One region of the Paenibacillus sp. TAB_01 genome, then DNA from elsewhere that is predicted to be linked to it. Evidence: predicted binding sites of a transcription regulator. Region 1 holds the regulator's gene; the other holds the start of a gene.

The links. The regulator LexA, encoded in region 1, represses DNA repair genes until DNA is damaged. The targets are predictions, from matches to a motif close to CGAACATATGTTCG.
Region 2: ACHHV8_RS10805 (YhjD family protein) is a predicted target of LexA. The motif match lies at 12,980-12,993, and genes of this name have one in related genera.

The regions. Positions count from the first base shown of each region.
Region 1 is NZ_JBIFNP010000001.1:3,975,917-3,991,439, reverse strand. Features, by position in the region: gene ACHHV8_RS19285 (HAD family hydrolase) at 1-84, shown strand, start outside; gene ACHHV8_RS19280 (AAA family ATPase) at 187-1,182, shown strand; gene hflX (GTPase HflX) at 1,179-2,501, shown strand; gene ACHHV8_RS19270 (methionine gamma-lyase family protein) at 2,494-3,741, shown strand; gene ACHHV8_RS19265 (MerR family transcriptional regulator) at 3,840-4,250, shown strand; gene glnA (type I glutamate--ammonia ligase) at 4,362-5,666, shown strand; gene lexA (transcriptional repressor LexA) at 6,141-6,764, opposite strand; gene ACHHV8_RS19250 (LysM peptidoglycan-binding domain-containing protein) at 6,923-7,285, shown strand; gene ACHHV8_RS19245 (DUF896 domain-containing protein) at 7,461-7,658, shown strand; gene ACHHV8_RS19240 (hypothetical protein) at 7,695-8,213, shown strand; gene ACHHV8_RS19235 (HAD family hydrolase) at 8,255-9,049, shown strand; gene ACHHV8_RS19230 (1,2-dihydroxy-3-keto-5-methylthiopentene dioxygenase) at 9,128-9,670, opposite strand; gene metH (methionine synthase) at 9,921-13,364, shown strand; partial or broken gene rnz (ribonuclease Z) at 13,448-14,388, shown strand; gene tlp (small acid-soluble spore protein Tlp) at 14,509-14,730, opposite strand; gene ACHHV8_RS19205 (CidA/LrgA family protein) at 14,867-15,226, shown strand; gene ACHHV8_RS19200 (LrgB family protein) at 15,216-15,523, shown strand, end outside.
Region 2 is NZ_JBIFNP010000001.1:2,241,573-2,257,095, reverse strand. Features, by position in the region: gene plsX (phosphate acyltransferase PlsX) at 1-499, opposite strand, end outside; gene fapR (transcription factor FapR) at 483-1,076, opposite strand; gene rpmF (50S ribosomal protein L32) at 1,285-1,458, opposite strand; gene ACHHV8_RS10875 (YceD family protein) at 1,517-2,038, opposite strand; gene ACHHV8_RS10870 (nucleotidyltransferase) at 2,263-3,510, shown strand; gene ACHHV8_RS10865 (SepM family pheromone-processing serine protease) at 3,832-4,920, opposite strand; gene ACHHV8_RS10860 (nucleoside recognition domain-containing protein) at 5,053-6,372, shown strand; gene coaD (pantetheine-phosphate adenylyltransferase) at 6,397-6,900, opposite strand; gene rsmD (16S rRNA (guanine(966)-N(2))-methyltransferase RsmD) at 6,896-7,507, opposite strand; gene ACHHV8_RS10845 (hypothetical protein) at 7,814-8,578, opposite strand; gene ACHHV8_RS10840 (hypothetical protein) at 8,673-9,317, opposite strand; gene ACHHV8_RS10835 (pyrophosphohydrolase domain-containing protein) at 9,351-9,668, opposite strand; gene ACHHV8_RS10830 (GNAT family N-acetyltransferase) at 10,028-10,564, opposite strand; gene ACHHV8_RS10825 (peptidylprolyl isomerase) at 10,573-11,262, opposite strand; gene ACHHV8_RS10820 (CBO0543 family protein) at 11,562-11,987, shown strand; gene ACHHV8_RS10815 (DUF3231 family protein) at 12,063-12,611, shown strand; gene ACHHV8_RS10810 (hypothetical protein) at 12,720-12,869, shown strand; gene ACHHV8_RS10805 (YhjD family protein) at 13,062-13,439, shown strand; gene ACHHV8_RS10800 (NucA/NucB deoxyribonuclease domain-containing protein) at 13,530-13,979, shown strand; gene ACHHV8_RS10795 (hypothetical protein) at 14,138-14,344, shown strand; gene ACHHV8_RS10790 (polysaccharide deacetylase family protein) at 14,525-15,265, shown strand.

The DNA.
Region 1 (15,523 bases):
ATGTCCGTTCAACCGGATCATGTGATCCGTTCCCTCGCCGAAATTGTTGATTTATACAGGAAAGCCGGTACGGCCACCGCCTGATTTTGAAATTTCACGAAATGGCTATACAATAGGAGAAGAAAAAAAGCACAATCCTCTGGGCTCCCGCGTATACTGCTAACACCAAGGAAAGAGGTGATACGCATGAGTGGACGTGTCGTACCGACGGATCAGATACATATTACGAAAAATGCCCATCAGATTAATGTGGTATTGCGTAATCCGGAAACGCACGCCAGTGCCGAGTCGGAGCCTCATTTTCATGGTAAGCCGCTGTCCCAGCAGGGGCAGTTCGGGGAAATCATGAAGGAGCTCGACCGGATGGTCGGTTTGGACCAGGTGAAGGAGCTTGTGTTTGAAATTTATGCGCTGCTGCGCATTGCGGGCTTTCGGGCCGAAGCCGGGCTGATGGCGAATACCCAGGTGTATCATATGATTTTTAAGGGCAACCCGGGAACGGGGAAAACGACCGTAGCGCGTATTATCGCGAAGCTTCTGCAGACGATGGGCGTGCTGAACAAAGGTCACCTTATCGAAGTGGAGCGGGCCGATCTGGTCGGCGAATATATCGGTCATACGGCACTGAAGACGAGAGAATTGGTCAAAAAGGCGCTCGGCGGCGTACTGTTCATTGATGAAGCGTACAGCCTTGCGCGCGGCGGCGAGAAGGATTTTGGGAAAGAAGCGATTGACACGCTTGTAAAGGCCATGGAGAACCATAAGAATCAATTCATTCTCATACTTGCCGGCTATTCGCAGGAGATGGAGACGTTCATGCAGACCAATCCGGGCCTGCCCTCCCGGTTCCCGATACAGCTGGATTTCCCCGATTACTCGGTGGATCAATTGATGCAGATAGCCGAAATGATGATCAAGGAGCGGGAGTATGCGCTGATTCCGCAGACCGAGATGAAAATTCGCCAGCAGATTGTCAATGAGAAGCAGCAGGCGGATTCCGATACGTGCTTCAGCAATGCGCGGTTCGTCCGCAATTTAATTGAAAAGGCGATGCGCAATCATGCGGTCCGCCTGTTGAACCATAATACGCAGCAGCCGAGCAAACAGGATTTGATGATTATCCGCCCTGAAGACGTGCGGCTGGAGCGAAAAGCGGCAAAGGAGAACTATAAATTTTTATGAAACCAACCACACACGAAATTTCTGTAGAACAACCCCGGGCTGTACTGGTAAGCCTGATTACACCGGACATTAAACGCCAGGAGACCTACACGCCGGATTACTCCCTTGCGGAGCTCGTCAGTCTAGCAGAAACGGCCGGCGTTGAGGTGCTTGGCACCCTGACGCAAAATAAAGAAAGTATCGATTCCAAGTGGTTTGTCGGGAAAGGCAAAGCCGAGGAGCTGAAGCAGCTTCTCGAGGAGCACGAGGCGAATACGGCGATATTCGATCAGGAGCTCTCCGGTGCGCAGGTACGCAACCTGGAGCAATTTCTGGATGTGAAAATCATCGACCGCACCCAGCTGATTCTCGATATTTTCGCCCAGCGGGCGAAGACGAGAGAAGGGATTATCCAGGTCGAGCTGGCTCAGCTCAGCTATCTGCTGCCGCGGCTGGCTGGACAGGGGAGCAATCTGTCGCGGCTTGGCGGCGGTATCGGCACCAGGGGCCCGGGGGAATCGAAGCTCGAAACCGACCGCCGTCATATCCGCGACCGGATCAGCGAGCTGAAGCATCAGCTGCATGAGGTCACGAAGCACCGCACCTTACATAGGGAGCGCAGAAAGAAAACCGGCGTGTTCCAAGTAGCGCTCGTCGGTTATACGAACGCGGGCAAGTCGACGCTGCTGCGCCAGATGACGCAGGCGGACGTCTACGTCGAGAATCAGCTGTTCGCCACGCTGGATCCCACCTCGCGCACGCTGGAGCTGCCGAGCGGCAAGGATATAGTGCTGACCGACACGGTAGGGTTCATTCAGAACCTGCCCCATGACCTGGTTGCCGCTTTCCGGGCTACGCTCGAGGAGGCATGCGAGGCCGATCTGATTCTTCACGTGGTGGATGGGTCGTCGGAGATGATGCCGACCCAAATGAAGGTGGTTTCTCAAGTGCTGCGTGATTTGGGAGCCCACCAAACCGATCAGGTTACGTTGTTTAATAAGGTCGATCTGTGTACATCGGAGCAAAGGGAAATGCTCACGGCCGAAGGGGAGTTTCTGCGCATTTCCGCCTATCGGGAGGACGATCTGCAGCGCATTCGCGAGCTGATCGAGTCCCGGCTGATGGGGGATTGCAAAACCTTTCGCATTCCCGCGGAGAAGGGCGATGTGATCTCATTGCTGTACCGTGTCGGGGAAGTGCTGGAAAATGAAGTGGACGGCGATGATATGCTGTTCCAGGTCAGAGTCAACAACAAGGAATATGATAAGCTGGGTTATATGCTTGCCGCGTATGCCGCGGATCAGGCGCAACACAAGGGAGAGAATTCGGAGCATGTTTAACGAACGCATTACGGCATGGATGGAACGTGCCGAGCAGTTGATTGAGGGGAAATTGAAAGAAATCGACCGGATCATTGATCAGAATCAATGGAAGGTCATCCGTGCTTTTCAAAATCATAAGGTTAGCGATTATCATTTCTCCGGCTCCACCGGCTACGGTTATAACGACCGCGGCCGGGAGGTGCTGGATTTGGTTTATGCCGAAGTTTTCGGCGCGGAGGCCGCCTTGGTGCGGCCGCATTTTGTGTCTGGGACACATACGATCAGCACAGCGCTGTTCGGCGTACTCAGACCGGGGGACGAGCTCCTGATGATTACGGGACGCCCCTACGACACGCTGCATAAGGTTATCGGCAAGCCAGGGGACGGCAAAGGTTCTCTGCAGGATTGGGGAATTGCCTATAAGGAAGTGGATCTGCTGGAGGGAGGGGCGCCGGACTTCGAAGCGATCCGCCGCAGCATCGGACCGAAGACGAAGGTGATCGGCATTCAGCGCTCGCGCGGCTATTCTTGGAGACCCTCCTTTACGGTCGCGCAAATCGGCGAAATGGTTCGTTTCGTCAAAGAAATTAAGGAAGACCTGATTGTCTTCGTCGACAACTGCTACGGGGAATTTACCGAGCTTCAAGAGCCGACGGAGGTAGGAGCCGATCTGATTGCCGGTTCTTTGATCAAAAATCCAGGCGGCGGCGTGGCCGAAACCGGAGGCTACATTGCCGGCAAAAGCCGTTACGTCGAGCTGGCGTCGTTCCGGCTTACCGCGCCAGGTATCGGCGGCGAGGTGGGCGCGATGCTCGGCACGACGCGCTCCATTTATCAGGGATTGTTTTTGGCTCCGCATTTGGTGGGACAAGCCGTCAAAGGCTCGGTTTTCGCCGCTGCGGTATTCGAACAGCTCGGTTTTGTTACCCATCCGCACTGGAACGACCCGAGAACGGATTTGATCCAGGCGATTCAATTCACAAGCGACAAGCATTTGATCGCTTTCGTGCAGGGGATTCAGCAATCCGCCGCGGTGGATGCCCATGTGGTACCCGAGCCTTGGGATATGCCGGGATACGAGCATCCTGTCATCATGGCGGCCGGCACCTTTATACAAGGGGGAAGTCTGGAAATGTCGGCTGACGCGCCGATCCGCGAACCCTACATTGCTTATATGCAGGGCGGGCTGACCTACTCCCACTGCAAGCTGGGCGCGCTGACTGCTCTGCGTAATATGATGGAACAAAATCTGCTGTAATGCATAGGGGCACGTGGCATAAACCTAACACAACTTGACACGTTTGTGTCGGGAGGTTACAATGAAGTTAGGTTTACAGTCCACAGAGGTGATAGATCATGACTGATGAAATACGACGTAATATGGCGCTTTTTCCGATTGGAATCGTAATGAAGCTGACGGATTTGACTGCAAGACAAATTCGGTACTATGAACAGCATGAGCTCATTATACCGGCCCGTACGGGCGGTAACCAACGGCTGTACTCGTTTAACGACGTGGAACGGCTGCTGGAGATTAAGGACCTTATTGAAAAAGGAGTTAACATTGCGGGCATCAAGCAGGTTCTTCTGCCTGTGTCCAAAGACTCCGAGGAAGCGACCGTGCTGAACGAGCAGTCGGAAGTAAAGCGGCGGGAATTGACCGATACGCAATTGCACCGTATGCTCAAGCAGCAGCTGTTAGGCGGAGGCAAGCGGGGTCAGGTTTCCTTGATCCAGGGCGAGCTTTCCAGGTTTTTCAAGAAGTAATTGCTTGACCAGAGTATGTTCTGCGCTGTTTTTGAACATGCTCTGTATTTGTACATAATTACAAGGAGGAGAGTACAAGTGACGGACAAAAACTACACGAAAGAAGATATTATGCGCATCGCCAAGGAAGAGAACGTTCGGTTTATCCGGCTGCAGTTTACGGATTTGCTGGGGACCATCAAGAATGTTGAGATTCCTGTAAGTCAGCTTGAAAAAGCGTTGGATAACAAAATGATGTTCGACGGCTCTTCCATCGAAGGCTACGTTCGTATTGAAGAATCCGATATGTACTTATATCCCGATTTGAATACATGGGTTGTTTTCCCTTGGGTAACCGAAGACCGGGTAGCCCGTCTGATTTGCGATATTTACCTTCCGGATGGAAGACCGTTTCCGGGAGATCCCCGCGGTATTTTGAAAGCGGTTTTGAAAGAAGCGGAGGAAATGGGCTTTACCGATATGAACGTCGGTCCGGAGCCGGAATTTTTCCTGTTCAAAACCGATGAGAACGGCAATCCGACGACGGAACTGAACGACCAGGGCGGTTACTTCGACTTGGCGCCGATGGATTTGGGCGAAAACTGCCGCCGCGAGATCGTTCTGACGCTGGAGGAAATGGGCTTTGAAATCGAAGCCTCCCACCACGAAGTGGCTCCGGGTCAGCACGAGATCGATTTTAAATATGCCAGCGCCATTAATGCGGCTGACCAGATTCAAACGTTCAAGCTGGTCGTTAAAACCGTTGCAAGACAGCATGGCCTGCATGCAAGTTTTATGCCGAAACCGCTGTTCGGCGTTAACGGCTCCGGTATGCACTGCCACCAATCGTTGTTTAACGGCAAAACGAACACGTTCTACGACGAGAGCGACAAGCTCGGCTTGAGCATGACGGCAAGACATTACATGGCCGGCATTTTGCGCCATGCCCGCGCTTTTGCAGCCATTACGAACCCGACGGTCAACTCCTACAAACGTCTGGTGCCTGGCTATGAGGCTCCTTGCTATGTAGCATGGTCTGCGAGCAACCGCAGCCCGATGATCCGTATTCCGGCTTCCCGCGGTCTCAGTACGCGCGTAGAGGTTCGTAACCCGGATCCGGCGGCAAACCCTTATTTGGCGCTTGCCGTAATGCTGAAAGCGGGTCTGGATGGCATCAAGCACAAAATGCAGCTTCCTCCTCCGACGGACCGCAATATTTATGTCATGACTGAGGACGAGCGCGAAGATCAAGGCATTCCTAGCCTTCCGCTTGATCTGAAGGAAGCGATCGATGTTATGCTTCGCGACGATGTAATCTGCGATGCACTGGGCGACCACGCATTGGCGCACTTCGTCGAGCTGAAAGAGATCGAATGGGATATCTACCGCACGCAGGTTCACGCTTGGGAGCGCGAGCAGTATTTGACCCTTTACTAAGATTGAATTGAACATATCCACGGCCCTTATACCAGGCTGCACAGCGGATTCCTTGCGGATTAACGGCTGCGTTTCGCCCGGGATAAGGGCTGTTTTATGGAATTGCGGCGGCGCGGGAACGAGGCAATGCAAGATGTGCTTCAATGGCTGCACAAAAAAGCGTACCTTCTTCAAGAAAGGGTACGCTGGGCTTGTTGGGAAACCCTGAATTTGCGTGATACTCCGGTGGGGTATCTTCCTCCAGCCGCTGTTAAAATCCGTGAATGGGATTAGAATTTGCGGTATTTTCACGGATTTTAAAGGCGGACGTAAACTCTTCCGGAAGATACCCCACCTGCGTATGTGCTCATTTTTCACTTAAGGCGGGTTCCTTGACAGGCTGGGCGTACCTTCTTCTATAGGGTACGCTTTTTTATTTGAAGTTATAGAACAGCCGCCAAGGAATCGAATCCTGGCGGCTCTTTGTGCTGCATATTAGTGAATGTCGCGGAATACGCCGACGACACGGCCCAGAATAGTGACATGCTTCAGCAGAATCGGCTCCATGGCCGGATTCTCGGGCTGCAGACGGATATCGCCCTTTTCCTTATAGAAACGCTTCACGGTAGCCTCATCATCCTCGGTCATAGCCACGACGATATCCCCGTTATTGGCGGTTTGCTGCTGGCGGACGATAACATAGTCGCCGTTATGAATGCCCGCATCGATCATACTTTCCCCGATAACGCTGAGCATGAATACGTTGTAGTCCCCGACATAGTGGCTTGGGAGAGGGAAATAGTCCTCGATGTTCTCCGTTGCCGTAATCGGAACGCCGGCTGTAACGCGTCCGATCAAAGGAACGCGTGCGACGGAAAGGGCGAACTGGGCTCCGTCGGTTGCGCTGCCGTCCGTAATTTCAATGGCGCGCGGCTTGGTAGGGTCGCGGCGGATCAAGCCTTTCTTCTCTAACCGTTCTAAATGTCCGTGTACCGTAGAACTGGAGGCCAAACCAACAGCTTCGCCAATTTCCCGGACGGAGGGAGGATAGCCCTTATCTTTTACTTCATTTTTGATAAATTCCAGAATGGCCAGCTGCCGGTTGGATAATTTGCTCATCAGAATCACTCCAGTATTGGTAATAATTATTGAAAGTATAACACAGAACCGGAGTTCGTACAAACATGAGTTCGAATAAATGATTGACACAAACATGTGTTCGTGTTATTTTGAGAACAAGAGAAATGAGAACAAATGTTTGTAGGAGGCTATAAGCTATGTATATGAACGAACAATTATTTTCAAGACCGGTAAAGACTCTGAATGTTAAACGTACATACTCCGCACGGATCTCTTTTAGTCATCGTATGCTGAAGCGGCTGGCAGCACTGTTGGCGGTAGTGGTTATTATCGGATTGTTCAGCCTGTGTGTTTCCGTTATTGCAGGGGAACAGGACGCTTACGCATCGACGGAAGGATATCAAAGCGTTGAAGTCGTGAGCGGCGACACCCTTTGGACCATTGCTGCGAACCATACGGCTGCAGGGCAGGATATCCGTGAATATATAAGTAAGATGAGGACATTAAACCATTTGAAATCCAGCGTCATTTACGAGGGACAAGTTCTGTTATTACCCTGACCGTTCTTGTTGCTGGTTCATGCTGCGGCAAAATTCTTCTTCTCCAGATAAGCGCCTGGCGCTCTTGACAATCGAATCTTGAAATGTCAAAGTATAGGTTGATGCATATGCTGAAGGAAGCTTTCAGTATATGTGAATTGACAGGATTAGCCGAGACATTCGTAGGAGGATTGACATGAGCGGTGAGACAGGACATGACGAGTATGTCAAGCGAATTAATGAGCTGGCACGAAAAGCCAAGACGGTAGGGTTAACCGATGCCGAATTGGACGAGCGCAATGAATTGAGAAAGCGGTATATAGAAGCTTTCAAGAGCTCGCTGCGGAGTCAGTTGGACAATATTAAATTCGTAGATGAAGAAGACAAGAAATAGCATGGCAGCAGCTAAATTGAACTAGGGAGAAGAAGTATGTCTCGTAAATGGGAACGAATGGTGCAAAAGAACACCAAGAACGCTAACAAAACTCGGAAAAAGCAGGGTAAGCCTTTACTAAGCGAATCGGCATCGGACGGAGCTGTAACTATTCGCGGACGAAGCTGGCTGCTCCCTCTTTTCCTGGTTGTTGTTGGCTTATTCTGTTTCCTCGTCTTTCGGACGCAGGAGCAGCAGGACACCTTATATTGGGTCACCGGAGGCAGCTACATCGTACTGGCGCTGTTTATTTTCTTGGTGCGCAGACCTTTCCTTAAAGTGGGAAAAGACTTTCTTCTCACGCGCCGTTTTGCCGGCGACAGGAGAGTAGAGCCGTCACAAATTCAAGAAATCGAAATTTCGGGCGGCTCGGTCGTCATTTCCCTGCTTAACAGTAAAGGCAGATGGGTGTTTACACGGTTGATTCATCGGATGGACACGGATCAGCTGGGGGAAAAACTGAAGGAATTTGCTGCAAATAATAACGTTGCCTTAAAGGCTGAAACGCAAGGTTAATTATTGACAAGAGATGATTTTCAGGGAGAAGAGGACGAGAGATGAGGATTCAAGCGGTACTGTTTGATTTGGACGATACTTTACTTTGGGATGATCGCAGCGTAAAGGAAGCTTTTGAAGCTACATGCAGCGAAGCGGCCAAGCATTACGACATAGATCCTGCGAAGCTGGAAGAAGCTGTTCGGCATGAAGCCCGGCAATTGTATGAATCCTTTGAGACGTTTCCATTTACCAAATTGATCGGAATTAACCCATTCGAAGGCTTGTGGGCCAATTTCACTCAAGGGGATAACGAGAATTTCCGCAAGCTGCAGCAGCTGGCTCCGGCATATCGCACGGAATCGTGGACCCGAGGACTCAAGGCTCTAGGCATCGACGATGCGGAGCTGGGCTATAAGCTCGGCGAGCTGTTTCCGGCTGAACGCCGCAAACGGCCTATCGTCTACGAGGAAACCTTTGAAGTGTTGAAGCAGCTCAAAGAAAAGTACAAGCTTCTACTGCTGACGAACGGTTCGCCGGATTTGCAGCAGGAGAAATTGGCCGGGGTTCCCGAGCTTGCTCCGTATTTTGATCACATCGTCATTTCAGGCAATTTCGGCGAAGGCAAGCCGGCGGCTTCCTTGTTCCACCATGCTATGGGACTTTTGAACATTACTCCTGAAGAGGGCGTGATGATCGGAGACAAGCTGACTACGGATATTCTCGGTTCGAACGGAATCGGGATGCGGAATATGTGGATCAACCGTCATGATCTGCAAAGAAACGACGATATCGTGCCTGTATACGAAATTAAGAATCTGCGTGAAATTCAGGGCATCATTGATTCGATCCAATAATAAAAGCAAGACCCGACATGGTCCTGAGAGGACGAATGCCGGGTCTTTTTACGTGTCATGAATTGTTAAAGCTGACCGTTACGCATTTTGGAACGAAGGGTCGGCATACGGGTGTGCAATCCAGCCTTCGGTTTCGATGAATAAGCGAACGGCAACAATTTGACGGTTCTCCATCAGTGTAAAGAAATGCGGCTTGTGTTCCGGTACGGAGATCACATCGCCGGCTTCGAGTTCAACGTCAAAGTAGCCTACATCGTCCGTGCCTTTAATAATAAAGATACCTTTGCCTGCCGTAATGGCACGAACTTCGTCTTCGGTGTGCGTGTGCACCTGCTCGAATTTTTTCAGCAGCTCATCCAGGTTGGGCGTTGCATCGGACAAAGCGATAACGTCCCAAGTCAAGTAGCCCCGACGGCTTGCCAAATCTTTAATTTCAGATTCAAAAGTAGACAAAACGGAGGATTTTTCTTCATCGCTAAGGATGAATTTTTCTTTCAATTCGGCAGGAATCTTGTCTGCATTCCAATGCTCATACAAAACCTCTTGCTTATCCAAGAACGCCTTTACATTTTCTTCACCGGAAATGCGTTCGTCAGTATTGCGAATACGTATTTCAGCCATCGTTATCCCTCTTTCCAATAATAAAAAATAAACGTCTATTTGTATTATAGTAAAATATAGGGCATCTGTCGACAGGTTATATACAATTAAACCTATAGGAATATAATTATATCTTATAAAGAAACATGTCGAATTGCTTTTCATCATTATTGCTTTCTGGTACACTTGAAGTTACATTATACGTTAACAAATGGTACCAGGACATCATAGAGAGTTATGGACGGATGTCGGCGAAAGGAAGAACTGTACAATGACCAAGCTACCCTTGCAAGAACAGTTAAAGAACAAGATTATGATATTGGACGGCGCCATGGGTACGATGATTCAGCAGGAGAACCTGACGGAAGCCGATTTTGGCGGAGAAGATCTGGACGGCTGTAATGAATATCTTGTCGTGACAAGACCTGATGTCATCTCCAAGATTCATGAAGCCTATTTTGCTGCAGGTGCGGATATTATCGAGACGAACACTTTCGGCGCAACAAGCGTCGTTTTGGCTGAATACGATCTGCAGGACCGTGCGCGCGAACTGAATCTGATAGCTGCGAAGCTGGCTGTAGATGCCGCCAACAAATTCAGTACGCCGGAATGGCCTCGTTATGTTGCAGGCGCACTGGGTCCTACGACGAAGACACTGTCCGTCACCGGCGGCGTCACCTTTGACGAGCTGGTGGACAGCTATTACGAGCAGGCGCTGGCGCTGATTGAGTCCGGCGTGGATGCATTGCTGCTGGAAACGTCTCAGGATACCCTGAATGTAAAAGCAGGCAGCATCGGGATCCGGAAGGCGATGGAGACGACAGGAATCGAGCTGCCGCTGATGATTTCCGGTACCATCGAACCGATGGGCACAACACTTGCCGGTCAAAATATTGAATCCTTTTATATTTCTCTGGAGCACTTGAAGCCGATTTCCATCGGATTGAACTGTGCCACAGGGCCGGAATTTATGCGTGATCATATCCGGACCTTGTCCGAATTGGCGACGACAGCCGTCAGCTGCTATCCGAATGCGGGCCTTCCGGATGAGAACGGGAAGTATCACGAATCTCCGGAATCGCTGGCCAAGAAGCTGGCAGGCTTCGCCGAGCAGGGCTGGCTGAATATCGCGGGAGGATGCTGTGGAACCACACCGGATCATATCCGCGCCATGGCGGAAACCTTGAGCGCTTTCGCTCCGAGAAAAAATGCCGAAGGCCATCTGCCTGCCGTATCCGGGATCGAAACCGTCTATCTGGAAGATGCCAACAGACCCTATATGGTCGGGGAACGGACGAATATTTCCGGTTCCCGGATGTTCAAACGGCTGATGAAAGAAGGCAAGTTTGAAGAGGGAGCGGAGATCGCCCGTGCGCAGGTGAAGAACGGTGCTTATGTTATAGATATCAACGTCCAGGACACGGATATTGACGAAGCTTACGCGATGGAAAACTTCCTCAAGGAAGTTGTGAAGAAAGTTAAAGTTCCGCTGATGATCGACTCCACGTACGATCACATTATTGAATTGGGTCTGAAATATTCCCAGGGTAAAGCGATCATCAACTCAATCAATCTGGAGGACGGCGAAACCAAATTCCAGAGTATCGTGCCGCTAATTCACAAGTACGGCGCTGCCGTTGTCATGATCCTGATTGATGAACGCGGCCAGGCGGTGTCGCGTCAAGCCAAGATGGAGGTCGCCGACCGCGCTTACGAGTTATTAACCAAAAAATACGGCTTGAATCCGTCGGATATCATTTTTGACCCGAATATGTTCCCTGTAGGATCGGGTGACCCGCAGTATATCGGCTCCGCCGTAGAGACGATCGAAGGCATACGGATGATCAAGGAAAAGTATCCGGAATGTAAAACGATTCTGGGCCTGAGCAATATTTCCTTCGGTTTGCCGCCTGCGGGACGGGAAGTGCTTAACTCGGTTTACTTGTATCACTGTACCAAGGTCGGTCTGGACTATGCAATTGTGAACACGCAGAACCTGGAGCGTTACGCATCCATTCCGGAGCATGAGAGAGAGCTTGCCGAGCGTTTAATCTTTAATACGAACGATGATACGCTGGCAGAGTTCGTAGCTCACTTCCGCGAGAAGAAAGTCGAGAAGAAAGAAAAGATCTCGAACCTGACGCTGGAAGAACGCCTGGCTTCGTATGTGGTGGAAGGCACGAAAGAAGGGCTTATTCCCGACCTGAACGAGGCTTTGAATAAATATCAGCCTTTGGAAATCATTAACGGACCGTTGATGAAAGGCATGGAAGAGGTCGGCCGGCTGTTTAACAACAACGAGCTGATTGTTGCAGAGGTTTTGCAAAGCGCGGAAGTTATGAAAGCGTCCGTCGCCCATCTGGAGCAATTCATGGAGAAGTCGGAAAGCGCGGTTAAAGGGAAAATTATTTTGGCGACGGTCAAAGGCGATGTGCATGACATCGGGAAAAACCTCGTCGAAATTATACTTTCGAACAATGGCTATAAAATCATTAACCTGGGGATCAAAGTACCGCCGGAGCAATTGATCGAAGCATACAAAAGAGAAAAAGCGGACGTCATCGGCTTGTCGGGACTGCTGGTCAAATCGGCGCAGCAGATGGTTGTTACCGCACAGGATTTGAGAAATGCAGGCATCGAGGTGCCGATTATGGTGGGCGGTGCGGCTCTGACCCGCAAGTTCACTAAAACGCGGATTGCGCCGGAGTACGAAGGTCTTGTACTGTATGCCAAGGATGCGATGGACGGACTCGATATCGCCAACAAGCTGAGCGATCCCAAGCAGCGCGAGCAGCTGGTCAAAGAGCTGCGCGAAAGCAAAGAATCCGATGTGATGGAAGCGGGCAAGAAGGAAACGGCTCTTCCGACATTGACGAGAGTCAGGACGTCCTCTGTAAACCGTACGCTGCCGGTTCAGGTTCCTCCCGATCTGGAGCGCCGCGTGCTGCGCGATTATCCGATCAGCCATGTGATGCCGTACATTAATATGCAGATGCTGCTCGGTCATCATCTCGGCTTGAAGGGGAAGGTTGAGAAGCTGCTCGCGGAGAAAGATCCTAAGGCGGTTCAGCTGAAGGAAACGGTCGATCAGATTTTAGCGGAAGCGCAAAAAGAAGGAATCATCAAAGCGCACGGCATGTACCGTTTCTTCCCGGCGCAATCGTCGGGCAACGATGTACTGGTCTATGATCCTAACGATCACAGCAAAGTGCTGCAAACGTTCACCTTCCCGCGGCAGGAGACGGAGCCGTACCTTTGCCTCGCGGATTACCTGCGTTCCACGGAAAGCGGGGAGATGGATTACATCGGCTTCCTCGTTGTAACCGCAGGCCACGGGATTACCGAGAAAGCCGCAGAGTGGCGCGAGAAGGGCGATTACCTCCGCTCGCATGCGCTGCAAGCGACCGCGCTGGAAACCGCCGAGGCTTTGGCGGAGCGCGTGCATGAAATGATGAGGGACGTATGGGGCTTCCCGGATCCGGCCTCCATGACCATGCAGGAGAAATTCGGCGCGAAATACCGCGGCCAGCGGTTCTCCTTCGGCTACCCGGCCTGCCCGAATCTGGATGACCAGCAGCAGCTGTTTGCGCTCCTGCATCCGGAAGATATCGGTGTGGAGCTGACGGAAGGAAGCATGATGGAGCCGGAGGCATCGGTCTCGGCCATCGTATTCGCCCATCCGGAAGCGCGTTATTTTAATGTAGATAAAAGCTAATACTAAATATAGGGAGTGGAGTTCACCAGGGCTCCACTCTTTCCCTATGAATACATAACCAATCATGAAACGGAGACTTGAAATTGGAACTATATTTTCTCGGTACGGGAGCGGGCATGCCCTCCAAGGAGCGCAATGTCACATCCATTGTGTTGAATCTGCTGGCGGAACGCAACGCTTATTGGATGTTTGACTGCGGGGAAGGGGCCCAGCACCAGGTGCTGCGCTCGCCCATCAGGATCGGAAAGCTGGAGAAGCTTTTCATCACGCATCTCCATGGGGATCATCTGTATGGCTTGCCGGGCTTGCTGACAAGCCGATCGTATCAGGGCGGGGACACACCTTTGACCGTATACGGACCCGAAGGCACGGAAGCGTTCATTCGGATGGCGTTGGACGTCAGTCAAGCCTACTTGGCTTATGAGCTCAAGGTTCACGAGTATCCATGTGGGGAGGAATCGGTTATTTTTGAAGACGATCAATTCATCGTCAGCTTGGTCCGCTCATTCACCGGGTGTCCAGCTGCGGTTTTCGGATTGAGGAGAAACCCTTGACAGGGAAGCTTCAAGCGGAAAAACTGAAAGCGCTTGGATTAACATCCGGACCCATTTTCGGAAAAATAAAGCAGGGTCTGGACGTGAAGCTTGAAGACGGAAGCGAGCTGAAGGCGAAAGATTTCATCGGTCCCTCCTATCCTGGACGGGTGGTTACGATTCTCGGCGATACGCAGCCATGCGACTATTCTTTGAAGCTGGCTCTCGGTGCGGACGTGCTGGTGCATGAAGCGACCTTTGCGGAGCACAAGAAGCATCTGGCAAGAGAGTATGACCATTCGACCGCTATGGATGCAGCGAGAACGGCTGAGGAAGCAGGCGCTGGCGCACTGATTTTAACGCATATCAGCTCCAGGTACCAAGGGCAGGATGTGGAGCTGCTTTTAAACGAGGCCAAGGAAATACATGCCAACAGCTATGTTGCGAGAGACCATTGGAGCTTTGAAGTGCCGAGGAAGAGCATGGAATAAAATGAGAAAGTATCAAGTAAGAGCGGAGACTCGCGGGGTTTCAGGAATAGAGAAGCAGGAACGGATAATAACCAAATGCCCCATCCTTTGATGGGGCTGCCTGTAAACCAATAGGAATGCTTAAGATTGGTGCTCGGCCTCGTCTTCAATCTCATTGCGGAAGCCGCTTAGGCTTTTTTCACGGCGCTCGTTTTTGCTTTGAAGGGTTTCTCTTTCCTGCGGGCTGATCTCATCTGCATGCTCGTCCAAATAGGCTTCGGATTCTTCCATGTTTTTAATCGTGTTGTTGATCGATTGCTGCAGGTGTTCTACATTGTCTGCACGGTTGTCTGGTTTAGCCATGGGGTTGACATCTCCTTTGGGATCGTTGTAGATAGGTTCATGCTTTACGCATGCCCACTATACGATTCCACGTAAACACATCTAATATGTACGCTTTGGAGAATGAAATTTAGGGGAGCCTGGGGGGCGAAAGCAAGTGGTCGGATTTGCGGTTTTAACGGGATTCTATCTTCTGGGAACGGTGGTACAGGCGGTTTGTCATATTCCGCTGCCTGCCAATGTTATCGGTCTTATTCTATTTACTGTAAGCTTATTTTTGAAGATTGTGAAGCTGGAGTGGGTCGAGGAAGCGGGCGATTTTCTGATCCGCCACATGCTGTTGTTTTTTATCCCGTTCGTTGTCGGAACGATGGTATTTTTCAACCTGATTGGAGAGCATGCCGTCATGATGCTGGTCAGTCTGTTTGGGAGCAGCATAGGCGCTCTCTTGATTACAGGCTGGTCCGTGAAGCTGTTCAGAGGCAGGGGCAGAGAGGGGCAAAAGCATGAGGGTTGAGGAGATTGTTCAAACGCCGCTGTTCGGTGTGGCGATTTCGGTAATCAGCTACACGGCCGCACTGCGGCTGCAAAAAAAATGGTCCTGGCTGCATCCGCTTTTCGTAGGATCGGCCGCCATAATTATTTTCCTGCTGCTGACGCATATTCCTTATGAGGCTTATGCCAAAGGAGGGGCAATGCTTGAGTTTTTGCTGGGGCCGGCGACGGTAGCTTTAGGGATTCCGCTGTACAAAAATGCGAAACGCATCGGTTCCAGCTTTGCTTCGATTCTGGGGGGCATTACCGTCGGTTCCAT
Region 2 (15,523 bases), 1.7 Mb from region 1:
GAACCTTATCTCTATATATACTGCCCATAATGGCGAACTGGAGCAGCTGCTCGGGACTTGAATCCATATTGGCGCCTAAATCCAGGGCCAGTACGCCTTTTCCGTCCACCGTCGGAATCATCGGAGCGAGCGCCGGACGCTCAATGCCCTTGATCCGCCCCACGACAAGCAGTCCCGTAGTCATAAGGGCGCCTGTATTGCCTGCTGAAATCATCGCGTCAGCCTCTTTTTCCTTGACCATCCGGCCGGCCACGACCATGGAGGCATCCTTTTTCCTGCGTACGGCCTTTACCGGTTCGTCATCGGCTTCAATAGTCTCCGCCGCATGGCGGACGACCAGATTGGAGGGCTTGGAGCCCTGAAGCAGCGGTTCGATCCGGGCGGAATCTCCTACTAAAATAATGGTCGTATCGGACCATTCCCGCGCTGCCTCCAGCGCCCCGGCCACGACCACGTCAGGAGCATCGTCGCCGCCCATCGCATCAATTGCTATCCGCATCTGGCTCCCCCTCTGTACGATCTTTTGCTGAATGATAAATAATGAAATTACCTTGAAACACGATTTCGTCTCCGACATAGGTGAATACTTCCACTTTAGCCTTGCCCTTGGAAATCGAGCGGACGTAAGCTTTGGCAATACATTTCTCCGCCAAATGCACCGAACGGACAAAACGGATGTCCGCCGCTGCCGTCAAGGCTATCGGATCGTTAATTAAAGCAACCGCAAGCGAATTCGCCTGGGAAAAAATATGATGGCCGCGGGCGATTTTCGTTCTTGAAAATACGTGCTCTTCCTTGATTTCAAACATCGAGATCCCGCTCTTGTCCAACTGAAGATCGATGACGTCCCCGATTACCTCGTGCAGAGGCAGCGAGCGAACCTGATCGTACGACTGCTCCGCCATCAGCTTCATGCGTTCCCGCAGCTCGGGAATCCCCAGCTCCAATCGGTCCAGCCGAATCGTCTGGATGCTCACTTGAAACGTGCGCATCAGCTCTTCGTCGGTAATAAACGGGTTGTCTTCAATAGCGCCGGCCAATTGCTGCTGACGCTGTCGTTTAGGAAGGCGTTCCATGCCGGACACCACCTTTTCCATGTAATCGTGTAAACCGGTTGAAGATCATCTTCGGAGATCTATGTAACCTAGTGTACCCAAATGGGATGACACTTTATCTTATGACCAAGTAATAAGAGATAGTATAATGGATACCTTAGGAAAAGGGAAGCATAAAAATAGCACCTCACCGTCAGATGAAGTGCTACCGCTTCTGCGTTCGAATGAACTATTGCTTGATGATCTCTCTTTTTTTGTAGGAACCACACACTTTGCAAACACGGTGAGCCAATTTCAATTCACCGCAGTTATCGCACTTTACCATGCCTGGAACTACTAATTTAAAGTGAGTACGACGCTTGTCGCGACGCGTTTTGGATGTTCTCCTTTGAGGTACTGCCATCTATCCCACCTCCTTCAACGAATTAAAACCACTTTCGATAAACCATTGTTTGCCGGCCTTACGGCTTGAAAAAGTCCGCTAAGCCCGCGAGACGAGGATCCACCTTATCATTCTTGCATTCGCAAGACGATTCATTGCGGTTGGTGCCGCAAGTCGGGCATAAGCCCTGGCAGTTCTCATCGCACAGCGGCACGAACGGTAAATCCAAAAGCACATTTTCAATCAAGTAGGGCATCAATTCTATCTTCTCATCTGTGACGTAATGCGTATCATCATCTTCGTCATCAGGCTCCGACTCATCTGCAGCAAGGGCAAACGTTTCGTGAAAAGGAATCTCCAGCCTTTGCTTCACCGGATTCAGACAACGCGAGCATTCCTGCTCCACATCGATGCCGAGCTCTCCGGTCACTTCCGCCTTCCCTTCTTCAAGGGGACGGGCCTGCAGGTTCACCTGCAGAGGGCCGAAGCTCAGCAAATCCTTGCGATTCTTCAAAACATCGGTCAAATCAATGGTCTCATTAATATGTACCGTGTTCGCTTTCTTCGCCAACTCTTTCAATCGAATGAACAATAGTATCACCCCAAACAAACAAAGATTATTATAGCGATAATCCTTCTATTTTGTCAACATTTTCAGATCATGCTATAGTGAAATAATTAAGGAACGTAGATAGAAACAGGTAAAACCAGCCGGCTTCATCTCCTACCGCTCCTAAAAAAGCCGCCGCACTCGACCTGCCGGGATAAGCTAAGCCTAAGCCAAGCCCTGCAGCCGCGGCCATTATACGAAAGGCAGGTCCTTCCATGAAAACCGTCGGACTGATCGTGGAATACAATCCGCTGCATAACGGTCATCAATATCATTTCCAACAATCGAAAAAGCTATCGGGCGCCGAGGCCAGCATTGCGGTCATGAGCGGCCAGTTTCTCCAGCGGGGCGAGCCTGCCGTCGTCGACAAGTGGGCCCGCGCCGAAATGGCGCTGCGCATGGGCGTCGATCTCGTGCTCGAGCTGCCTGTCGCCTTCTCGGCCCAGCCGGCCGAATGGTTCGCTTACGGCGCCGTATCCGCGCTGGAAGCGACCGGCGTCGTCGACAGCCTCTGCTTCGGCAGCGAAAGCGGCGAGATCGGCTGGCTGCACGCCGTCGCCGACGCGATGAGCAGCGAGTCCGCCGAGTTCGGCGAGCTGCTCCAGCGGGAGCTCAAGGCCGGGCTGCCGTACCCGGCCGCTTACGGCAAAGCGGTGGCCGCCTTCGTGCCGGGCACCGATGCGGCCGCGCTCGCCCAGCCCAACAATACGCTTGGGCTGCATTATTTGCTCGCGCTGCGGCGGCTCGGCAGCGCGATCCGGCCGCTGACCCTCACGCGGGAGAAAGCGGGCTACAGCCAGGTCGAGATTACCGACCGGCGGATTGCAAGCGCTACCGCGCTGCGGCGGCTGCTCTTCGAGCACGGCACGCTCGAAGAGCTGGTTCCGTACGTGCCGGAGGGCACGTACGAGGTGCTGCGCCGCGAGTGGCTCGCCGGGCGCGCGCCGGTGGGCTGGGAGGCCTACGCGCGGCCGCTGCTGCTCCAGCTGCTGCAGCACAGCGCGGAGCAGCTCGCCGAGTTCCACGAGGTGACCGAGGGGCTCGAGCACCGCGTCAAGCAGGCGCTGCCCGCGCTTGGAGCCTTGGGCGGCGCCGACGGTACAGGCGTCGTCGAGGCGCTTCTCGCGCGGCTCAAGACGAAGCGCTACACGCGCACCAAGCTGCAGCGGATGCTGCTGCGCATCCTGCTGAACCACCGGAAGACGCAACTATCCGCTGACGTCCTCCGGCAGGGCGTGCCGTACCTTCGCGTGCTCGGCTTTAGCCCTGTGGGCCGGGAGCTGCTGAAGCGAATGAAAAAAACGGCTAAAGCTCCGATCATCACCAAAGTGGCGAACGCTCCGGAAGCTTTGCCGCTGCTGCAGCTTGACCTGCAAGCGACTTCAGTCTATGCGCTGGGCTACGCCTCCCCCACGGACAAAGATTTGTTCCGGGACTACTACGAGCCCCCTGTCCAGCTTTAATGGCGAAGGACGCCTGCATCTGCGACCGGTAAGTTCCAACATACTCGAATACCGGGCGAGTGCACTTGGAACTTGCCGGGCACATGGCGGCGATCGAGCTTTCTTCCGCTATCTAAGATAACAGAGAACTTACAGGGTTACAGGGGAGCCGCCCCGCCATCCAGCGCATGCGAATCCGGGCGCGCTTTGTCGTGCTTCGCGCCGGCTGGGTCTTTCCCATGCGATAGCCCAGAACCAAGTGAGCCCCGAGCTGTTCGCAGCCTCCTAGCCTTTAGCCCTCGCTCCGGATAACTTATCCGGCACGAAGACTGGAGGCTTTATTTATGGGGCTTTAGGCGGAAGCGACTGCAAATACTGCAGCGCATCATCCATCGTTCCGACCGGAACGATTTTCATTTTGGTATGAATCTCATCGCCCCGCTGAATCGCATCCGTATAATTATTAATTCTTTGACCGTCCGAGGATACATAATCTTTGGGAGCAAAGAAAATTTCCGCGCCGGCTTTGTCGGCTGCGATCACTTTATGCTGAATCCCTCCGATGACGCCTACGTTTCCTTGGACATCAATGGTGCCGGTACCCGCAATCTGGTAGCCTTTCGTCAGATCCTCCGGCGTCAGCTTGTTCATAATTTCAAGCGAAAACATGAGTCCGGCCGAGGGGCCGCCAATTTCTCCGGCTTGAATCGTCACCTGCTTCGATTCGTCATCCGCCTTCACGCTCTGCAGATTGGCAGGCGAGATGCCAAGTCCCGCTCTGCGCTCCTCCGGCTTTGCTCCTGGATCCGGCGGCAGGAGGGCCAACGTTAGAGTGGCCGTTTGGACGGCTTGTTTGCGTTTGTATTCCACCTTCACGGTGTCTCCGGCTTTTTTATCCTTCAGCCGCTTCTGCAGATCCGCACTGTCCTGAATTTCCGCATCGTCGATTTTCACAATAAAATCCCCCGGCTGCAGCACCTCTGCCGCAGGAAAATCCTTAAATACCTGCACGACAACTACACCATCGTGACTGATATGATAAGGGATGCCTAGTTTATGGTAGGCCGCCTGAATGGCATCGGACTGCGAAGAAAGCATATTGACTTCCTGCCGCTGGGTATACTCCTCCTCGGACTCGTCCTTGTTCAGCAGCTCGGATCTTTTGTGCAGCTCGTCATAAGGCCGGAAAAAGGACAATAAGTAACTAAATACACTGGCGTCGCTGACCCGTACCGTTGTGAGCATTAAGGATCCCTTCTCCTCGAAGGAATCCGGCTTCACTTGAACCATCGGTCTCGTCACCTCAGCCGTCCCCGCCGAAAAAATAAATAAAGGCAGCGGTAAAAAATAAACCAAATACACTACAGCTATCGCTGCAAAAACGGAAATGACAATACGTGACGCTTGTTTCATGTGTCTGGCGTCTTCCATCCTCTTCCCCCTTACCTCGCTTGCCGCCGCTCCTTTTACAGCTCTTCTCGTCAGTAGGGTTGACCTGCTTGGTCTAAACCATACGGACAAAGCGTAAACATGTACCATCCTATGTTCCGGAGTTGGTTCCCTATGGCTCGCTTAGCCTTAATGTCTTCTCAGCGCTTGACTACCCTCGTCTTGGGAGGCCTGGCGCTGCTGCTTGTCGTCAGCATCATTTTGTTCCCGGATCAAGCCTTTAAATCGTCGCTTCAGGGGTTGAACCTGTGGTGGAAGCTAGTTTTCCCGGCCCTGCTCCCCTTCCTCATCGTGACGGAAATTGCCCGCGGTCTCGGTGTTCTTCACGCCTTGGGCTCGCTGTTCGATCCGCTGCTGCGAACCTTATTCCGTCTCCCCGGCATCAGCGGCTGGGCTATCGCTCTGGGCTTTACCGCAGGAGCTCCGTCCGGCGCCGTAGCCGTAAGCAAAATGCGCCGCGACCGGCTAATCAGCCGCGAAGAGGCCGAGCGGCTCTTGTCGATAAGCCATGTGCTCAGCCCCGTATTTCTTGTCACTATTGTCGGCGTGGGCTTTTTAAATAATGCCCAAACCGGCTTTGTCCTTGCGGTTATTCATTACGGTACCGCGCTGCTGCTCGGGATTTGGCATCGGCTGTCGCAGCCCCGGGTGCCTGCTCAGCCCGATGTGGTCGTAAACCGGCGGGCCGCTGAAAGCCTGTTTAACGGACAGGGTCTGGTAAGTCGAAGCCTGACGGCTTGGAAGCATGCACAGGCGGAAGACGGGCGGAGCTTCGGCAAGCTGCTCGGCGATTCCGTCGTCCATGCGGTGCAGCAGCTTATGGCTGTCGGCGGCCTGATGATGATGTTCTCCGTGCTGATCCATGTCGTGACCTTAACCCAAGTGCTCAGCTTTGCGGGACATCTCGTGTCCGCCTTCGGCATAAGCAGCTCCGCCGACGTGCAGAATGTATTGAGCGCGCTCCTGCCGGGATTGTTCGAAATGCATCTGGGCGCCTTCACACTCGGTCAAAGCGATGCGATTTCCGGGTCGTGGCAGTACGCCTTGCTTAGCGCTTTGTTTGCCTGGGGAGGCTTGTCCACACACGCCCAGGTCAAAAGCTTTACCTTCTCCACAGATATCCGTTACAGCTCTTTTCTGCGCGCCCGGCTGATCCACGCAGCCCTCTCGTTCGCTGCCGCAGGAACGCTGTGGCAGCCGCTCAGCAGGCTCGTCTTCGAAGCTTCCCCGACGCTGCAGCATATGACCATACTTGCCGAGCCCGACGCTTCCGCTTCCGTCTCCGCAAAGGCATGGAGCCTGGACGGCTTTAATCTATGGCCTATGATTAGCCCCGCCATGCTCTGGTTCAGCGGCATTTTGCTGGTCATGCTGGTCTTGTCCCTTTTCACGTCGCTTGCTCTTCGCAGTCCGGACGGGAATGCCAAATCTTAATTATTCTATGTATTGGTCTATATGTTATTTACTTTCGCTCCCATATTTCGCCCGCAGCGCCCGTTCGATTTCGTCAGGCACCAAATCGCCGACGGGTCCATGGAAGCGGGCGATTTCTTTTACAATGCTGGAGCTTAAATACGAGTACTGCGGCGTCGATGTCATAAAAAACGTTTCAATTTTATCGTCCAGCTTACGGTTCATCGAGGCCAGCTGCAGCTCATATTCAAAATCCGTCACCGCCCGCAGTCCGCGGACGATCAGGTGCGCATTTTTTTGCCTCATATAATTAACAAGCAAATCCCGGAAGCTGTCGATTTCGACATTCGGCAGATCGCTGGTCACCTGACGCAGCAGTTCCACGCGCTCCTCCAAGCTGAACAGCGGATTTTTGCTCGTATTGTTCAAAACGGCTACAACCAGCTTGTCAAATACTTTGGACGCTCTATGAATAATGTCCAGATGCCCATTGGTTACCGGATCAAAGCTCCCCGGGTAGACGGCTATTTTGACGCCAAAATGCTCAATGCTCACGTCCTTCAGCTCCTTCCGTCGCTTCCGCTTGCTCTACTGTATTCCCCGAAGCGGTGTTTCTATAAATGGTAACCGCCGTATCTCCGTATTCGGCCCGCCGTACCCACTCCAAACGGCCGATCGGATCGCTGTACGTATCCTCGGCATCATGCTCGATCACAATCGTTGCATCCGGATTCAACATGCTGTTATGGTCCAGCTGTTCAATCAGATCCTTGATAACCTTTAACCGGTAAGGCGGGTCCAGAAACACCAGATCGAATCTCGCCTCCCTTTTGTGCAGAACCTTCAAAGCCCGAGCCGCCTCGTTGCGGTAAACCTCCGCCTGTCCGCTCAGCCCTGTAACCTCTAGATTATGTTTGATGGTATCGATGCTTTTCTTCTCGATGTCGGTCAATACCGCCCGGTCCATCCCGCGGCTTAACGCTTCAATACTTAATCCGCCTGTGCCGGCGAACAAATCCAACACATGGCCCCCATCAAAATAAGGGCCGATCATACTGAAAATGGCCTCTTTCACCTTATCGGTTGTCGGCCTGGTGTTCATGCCGGGTACGGCCTTCAGCGACCTTCCCTTGGCAGTTCCTGAAATGACTCTCATGCTTGTCCACCTTTTACCGGATAGTAATGCTATCGTACCACAAACGGAAAGTTTTGCACAAAATTTTGTAGAACGATGTATACAACTGCCCAAATGTGTCTATCCTTATATCATCGACATCCGAAAATGTCGTAGACAACCGCGGAGAAGACTTACGTTCCCCATAAGCTCTTCGTCCGGTTTCTCCTCTCCCATGAAGGGCTCCCGCAAGGGGGCCCGAATTTATTTTATGGAATAGTTTTTCAAAAACGTTGATATACCAAGCATAAAAAAAGACCCATTAAAATGGATCCAACTACAATTCGTTTAGCGATCACTACTTGAGGTATCCTCAACAAACTTTATTTCAAGATATGTCCCAATAAACCACGCTATTGTTCCAATAGAAAACCATATAATCAATCCGGAAAGATGAAAATCGAAAAGGATTAACCAAGCAGCAAATAATATTTCTGATAGTAAAATAAAGAATGCATTCCCATGCTCTCTTAGATGCCTATAAGATTCTACAAATTCCTTTATTTCATTATAACTTATCTTTTCTGATTTTTTGAGAAGGCCCATATCAGTTTTAATAGTTTTCTTAAAGTTCCCTCTAGCCCTAAGCTGACTTAAGCTTCTATAGAACTTGTAAATCCCCTTACTTTTTTCTCCTCTAAAAATTATAATTCTAAGTGAATGATATACAAGAATAAACATGCTCGAAATATACATATACAAAAATCCAGCAATTGCTAAAATTACTGATGTTAATACCGTAAGACCATCTTGTTTAAAAGTAACCACTCCATCTGAGTTTCGGGTTCCTAAGTTATATCCATCAAAAACAATTTTATCCCTCAAGTCAATGTCGTTTCCATCAATGTTGATATTTAAATTCTCAAGGGTATATGTAGTTTCAAATAACATACCGTAAATTTGCTTAGGTAGATAATTATCAAGGTTCCCATTATAGAATGACTTACTAATCTCTGGTCCATGGTTCAAAAACAAATACCATAGAACTAAGATGCCAAATATTGTACCAGCAAGATACCTAACTAAATAAAATTCCCAGAACCTACTGTTCACTTTGAATTCCCCTTGCTTTAATTTCTTACAATAAATTTAAATAGTAGATATAAGCGGCTTCCCAATATTCGTATAGCTCTTCCTGGAAATCTATTTACTGCTCTTTCTTCTTATTTATTGCCTCGGCTTCTCTTGCTAATTTGACCACGTTCTCTTCTAGAACCTTAATTCTCAATGCAGTCATGTCTAATCCCTTCGATCCACAACTACGCTCATATTCGATTTCCTTTAATGACTCCTCACCATAGACACATTTCTTTCCTTTTACTTTCTCGAAAAACTTGAGACTGGTTTCCTTAATCTCATTCTCAGTTAAAGATTTATTTAATGCTTTTAACAACTGCATCGTTAACTGGATACCTTCTGGCGATGCTAAATATTCAGGTTCGGATAAAATTGCTACAGACGCTACCTTATGAGCAAAGTTATCCTTATGATAATCCTCATCATAAGCATGTAATAGTACTGATGTTCCCTTTCTTATTTCTGCGACATATGTATCGGGATTTGGCTCCTTATTTTTTGCGAAGATAATGTTATATTCTGTCTTCATCTTTTTAGCAATATCTTCTTCATCAAACAACATGGATTCAATGTTATATTTCTTAAAGTTATTTATTAGCTCCTTCTCGCGGTTCTCTTTCTCTGACTCACGGCAACTCCGTAAAAGTATTCCAAATAAACACAAGACAATAATAATTATAGCCATTACTGTGGTACCTGAGTTTTTGCTTTGCATTTCTTAATGACCCCTCTTGATGTAAATGTTGATTTAATCTGTCTCAAGCAATAATAACTTATGTTCAAATCCGCCCCGCTCTTCTCTCTTCTCTAACCTTACCTTTTCAAAATCCTTTAGGCTTACTCCTTTGTTATCTAGGACAGCATATACAAGTTCCACCAAGTCTGCAAGTTCTTCAATTTGGTCCTCTTCATCAGCCTCCAGATATTCGTTCAGTTCTTCTTGTAACTTCTCATTAAGTTTCTCGACGTATTCCTGATCGCTCAGCTTTCGAATTGAATATGTAACCCCTTTTGCATCCATAACTTGGGGAATTTTATCACGGATGAGTTTATTATAGATTTTCATTTTCCTCACCTATCCCTGGCATGAAATCCAGAATTTCCGTACCGGATTATTTTGAATTGCAAATTCAAGTTTGTATATATGTTTGTCCTTATTTATTCCAGATGCTCATAGCTGATTAAGCGGCCTCAGCTTCTTTTCCTCCAGTTCTATAATTACACTCTCAGAAGGGATGACATTCGATTTACTGTTATTACAGTTTAGGTGATCATATACTATCATCGGAGTAAATAGGACTAGGGAACAACATAATCTATTGAAGGCGTCTCGTTGGACTTGCCCAAAGGTTTACGTGGGATCTCATCTTCCTCTAGGATCCTAACTTTACGTGCTCCGTTGACCTCTTTTCCTCAACCACCGCACTAACACTCCCCCTTCCATCTCACCAAATAAATAAAATGCTCCATATCCATACCATTATAATGCTTCACAAAAGTGCCTGCTCTGTGCATCCCGGCTTTTTCGGCCACGCGCATGGAAGATGGATTGGATGTCCTCACGAAGGCATAAGCTTCGTTTACCCCTAGTTGCTCCTTCGCGTAATCTAACCAGGCCTTCGCGCCTTCCAGCGCATAGCCTTGATTCCAGAACCGTTTCTTCAGCATGTAGCAAACCTCCAGTACGCGATTCCCCTGAAAGTCGCTGTAATGCAGTCCTATCTGGCCGACAATTTCCTCTGTATCCTTAGAGGCCGCCGCAAAATAGCCGACACCGTCCCGATGGTAATACTCAAGCTGCCGGTCTATCCACTCTATTATCTGCTCCCGTGTAAAAGTATGCTCCCAGGCGTACATGACCTCGGGATCTGTGAGCATTTCTGCCAGATCGTCATAATCTTCTATGCCGATTCTTCGAAACTTGAGCCGCTCGCTTTCATAAATATAGACTGGGTTGTTCACTCTCCTTCTCAACTTTCAGATATGATAATCGATTCAATGATTACTTTCTCAGCCGGCTGACTTTCCTCGCCCGTTATCTTGCTTCTTTCCACCCTCGTATCTGCGATCTTCAAAACCGTATCCATGCCGTCAGTAACCCTGCCGAAAATCGTATAATTCGGGAATTGATCCAAGCTCTTGCTATCTTCCCCCGTACAAATAAAAAACTGGCTGCCGTTGGTATCGGGGCCTGCGTTAGCCATCGCTACAATGCCGGGCTCATACGTATACTGCGAGCTTAGTTCATCTTCGAACTGATACCCCGGACCGCCTGTGCCGGTGCCTGTAGGATCTCCGGTTTGAACCATAAAGGTCTTAATAATCCGATGGAATACGATATCGTCATAAAACCCTTCCCTCGCAAGAAACACAAAATTGTTGACTGTTTTGGGCGCCGCTTTAGCATAAAGCTCAACTGTAAAATCACCTTTGTTCGTCTTGAAGCGCGCTTGATACGACTTATTCACATCAATCGTCATTTCCGGCGGATTGGCGTACTGTTTTTTGCCGGCCTCTTCTTTCACAACAGCACTATTATCGATCTCGACCCGCTGCTCCGTTCGTTTATCGTTTAGGGCCGCGGAACTGTCATTGCTTGTACTAATAAAGTGCAGAGAAGCAGCCAGAAGCAAAAATAGGCCTAGTATACCTGAACTCATGCTTGTATCTCTCCTTTTATAAAAGTTTAATAACAAAATAACAAAATTCGCCAAAAAAGTATATATAGAGAACGGCCAAGCTAAACCGCCCGCTCCGGAATTTCCTAATTATTTATGGGCAAATTAAACATAAAAATCCGCCTCAATTGCAAGGAGATCCATCGTGGACAACGAAAAAGCTAAAATAGCCAAGCTTATCGACGAAAATACGGAACAAATTCAGCAGCTAATCCACCAAAAAATAAAAATCTGGTTCCGAACACGTGGTGTTCTCCTCTTATTGGTGGCTCGCCTTTTGCTTGTCCATTATTCCTTGGATCCTATGGATTGTATTTAGAAAAAAGCAAAGCTCCGACCGGTTGATGCATGCCGGACTGTTCGTGATGATTACCGCGCTCGTATTGGATGTTTTAGGCGACCAGTTCGGTTTTTGGTACTACCGATTTAACTTAATTCCGATCCTGCCCACCTACTTTCCCTGGGACTTGACTCTAATGCCCGTCACCATTATGTTTTTGCTTCAAATTAAACCGAAAGCAAGTCCTTTTATAAAAGCCGTCATCTTCGGATTGTTAACCTCGTATATCGGCGAACCGATCTTTCATTGGCTTGGCATCTATGTTACGAAAAACTGGAAATATACCTATTCCGTTCCGATTCAAATCCTGATTTATTTGATAGCTTATTACTTTACTAAAAGGGAGCGTTACAATAAATTGCAATGACCGTTTGCCAAAAGTATGGCTTAAAGAATCCTCCTGCCGCAAATGTGAGATATTAATGCAGAAGGAGGTGACACGATGACAACGGCTATAGAAGCTTTAAAAAGTGTGTTCGAAACCTTTATGGACGATGAACCGAAGCCGCCTTTACATATCGGCGAAGCGATGGCATGCTGGACTTATCTGGCTATTCTCAACGAGGCCTCCCGCTATCTTGAGATCGCTCTGAATACGACGACCGACAGAGACCTGTCTCAATCATTAGTCGATTCGAGAGATCAGTGTCAGTCTGAATCCAGGCAGTTAACGGACTTCATGAGACACGAAGGCCTCTCTTTACCGCCGACATCGGAAGCGAAGCCGAAGTCGGAACCCGACGATATTCCGATCGGCGTCAAAATGACGGACGATGAAATCGCCAACGGATCAAGCATCAAAACCGTTGCGGCCATCCTCCACTGCGCGGCATCCGCTTCCGAATCCATCCGCAGCGATGTCGGTATGATGTTTACACAGTTTCAGGCCGAGAAGCTCAAATATGGCGCTACGCTCAAAGCTCTGATGAAAAAACGGAGCTGGCTCAAGTCGCCTCCGTACTATAACCCGCCAGGATTGCCGAAATCCTGATCTGAATGGCCACGGTAAAAGATTGCCGGCGGCCATTTTTCAACGTTCAGCCCGTCCGTGTATTTCTTGGCAGCGCATGGTCAATGCTAACCGCTGAGGTGATAAACAATGGAGAACCAGCATGATGAAGAGCCTACCATCGCCCCAGGTATGAACACCCACGATGGTCTGGAAGAAAAAGCAACAGAGGAAGAAAAGAGTCAAGGCGATTACACTTCCGTCACACGCCTCTTCCTCGATCGTACCCCGGAGGACTAAGCGTCCTCCTTTATCCCCCCAAGATTGAATTACCTCTCTTCCCACGGCATGACATCCATACTGCACGAAGCGCCTTTACTCCCGTCCCCGTTTTGTATTATAATTAAACAAGAACATATGTTCTGTTTCTTGTATATCTCCAAATGCATCAGGGAACCATTGTTCTTACCCAGGTTGAATGGAGGGAGCCTTATGATTTCTGACAATCAGAAGGAACTCAGGCTGATTTGCGATTATTTCATCCTCCCCATCGTTATTACCATTGTCAACAAAAACCGATTAGAGCTGAAGGACTCCCCTTACACGCTCCGCTCGCTCTACACTGCCATTGCTTCAATCATTATCAACCGAATGCGGGCGGATCTCGAATCCGTGCGCGGCCAATTGAAGGAGCTCAACATCTCGGTAATTCATACTAAAGAACAGCAGGACGGTGACTGGGGCCGTTTTCCCTATCTCTATCAGGGACGGCGCCTTGAGTTTGTCATTCAGAAAGAAACGGCAAGGCAGGAGATCAAAGCCAGGCTAAAGCGGTATATGAAGGAAGCCTTGCGGTTTTCCTGTTCATAAGGAGGAGGAATTCAGGCTTTACAACCTGCAGCCCAAACCTTTACAATTTTAAATTATCGAAATTTGACTTGAAGGGCAGGCAGCGTTCCAGTGAAGAAACGACGAAGGAAACAGAAACCCCGCGGCATAACTATCGTTATCGCACTCCTGTTGTTGATCGCAGCCGCGCTGTACGAGAAGTATCATCCCTCTTACGATGCGGTCACCAACAGCGAAGCGGCCGTCCAATTGGTCTTTCCGGCGAACCGTTATCCCGAAACAGGAAAGCACATTAAAGAGGCCATCGCGGCCGGCGAATCTTCCATCTGTACCATCGACCGGGCCGGAGCCGAGGAGAACCGAAAAAAATCGCTGCACGATTATCCTACCCGCAAGGGGTATGACCGTGACGAATGGCCGATGGCCATGTGCGACGAGGGCGGCTCCGGCGCAGATATCCGATACATAACGCCGTCCGATAACCGCGGAGCCGGCAGCTGGGTCAGCAATCAGCTGGACGCTTATCCCGACGGCACAAGAGTCCAGTTTTTAGTGAAATAAGAGTAAGAATGGACTGGCCGCAGCCCGTCCCATATGACTTTTCAGCCTATTAGCTTGGACACTGTTCGCATTTGAGCATTAATAATCTCATTTCATGCACATACTGATAAGTATTGCTATGTTTCACTTAAATCTCATGGGATTGGGGAGTGAACGAAATGGCATTTAAAATTTGCTCAAATTGCAACGAAAGAGTAGAAGAAGACTGGTTATTGTGCAAGTACTGCAATGTGCCTGTCAAGAACAACACCACGGACGCTTCCGCTCTGACGGCCGAGAAGCCCGCAAACAACGCTTCCAAAATTATTTTCGGCATCATCGCTTTGGTCATTGTCATTCTTATTTTGTTTGCGCTTTTAAAATAAACTCGAATTCGAATATCCCTTTTATTGGAGAAGGATGCCGTCCTTCTCTTTTTTTTGCCTGCAGATTCAACGTATTCCGGCCTGCCGCTCCCGCCCATGTTGTTTATACATGTATAGATTCAATTCCCACAGGAAAATGTAATCTTAATCATGTTTAACTACAGCTTTGGAGGAGAGCCCATGGGATTTCGCTGGACCAAACTAACGCTTACCGCATCCGTCTTGTCTTTGCTCCTGTACCCGATCGAAACGGCGGCCGCCCCCAAAAAAGATCGCGCCTACTACGAAAACCGGGGCGAGGTCGTGTGGGAAGTGCCGACGGAGGAGAAAATTATCGCGCTGACCTTTGACGACGGTCCTCATCCGGAGCATACGGCTCTAATTCTTGATCTGCTCAAGCAGTACGATGCCAAGGCGACGTTTTTCGTTGTCGGCAACAAAGTAGCCCGCTTTCCCGAGCTGCTCAAACGAGAGGTGGCCGAAGGGCACGAGCTGGCCAATCACACCTACACGCACGCCTACTTGAGCCGAAACTTGAACATCAAGAAGGAAATCAATCAAACGGAAGAGCTGATCTACGGCATTACCGGGCAAAAATGCCACTTATTCCGTCCGCCGGGCGGTATTTTTAATGAACGGCTTATTGCTGTCGCCAAGGAGGAGGGCTATAAAGTAGTGCTGTGGTCCTGGCATCAGGATACGAAGGATTGGAGAACGCCCGGGGTCAGTAAAATAACGAGCCGGGTGCTGAACCATACGAAAAACGGAGATATCGTCCTGTTCCACGACTATATCGAAGGACGAACGCAAACCGTAGAGGCTTTGAAAATCATCCTTCCTGAATTGAAGCAGAGAGGATACCGGTTCGTCACCATTTCAGAGCTGCTCACATACAGCAAGGTCAATCCGGTCAAAAAATAAAGAGATTATGGCGTCCAAGGGGAGATGGTATGTACGGCTTCGGGTTTTACGCTACACTGTCATTAATCGTTCCCATCCTTTTGCTCGCAGGCATCGTCTTCTCCAAAATGCGGTCAAACCGAAGGATGCCGGCTCAGGACCATGCTCCCTTCGACCTCATCACAGGGCAAGCACCGGCGGAGTTCAGCGCAGAGATTCAAGAACGCGGAGAGGACACGGAGAAGCGAGCTGGCAACCAGCCTGCCGGAAGGAGCGAAA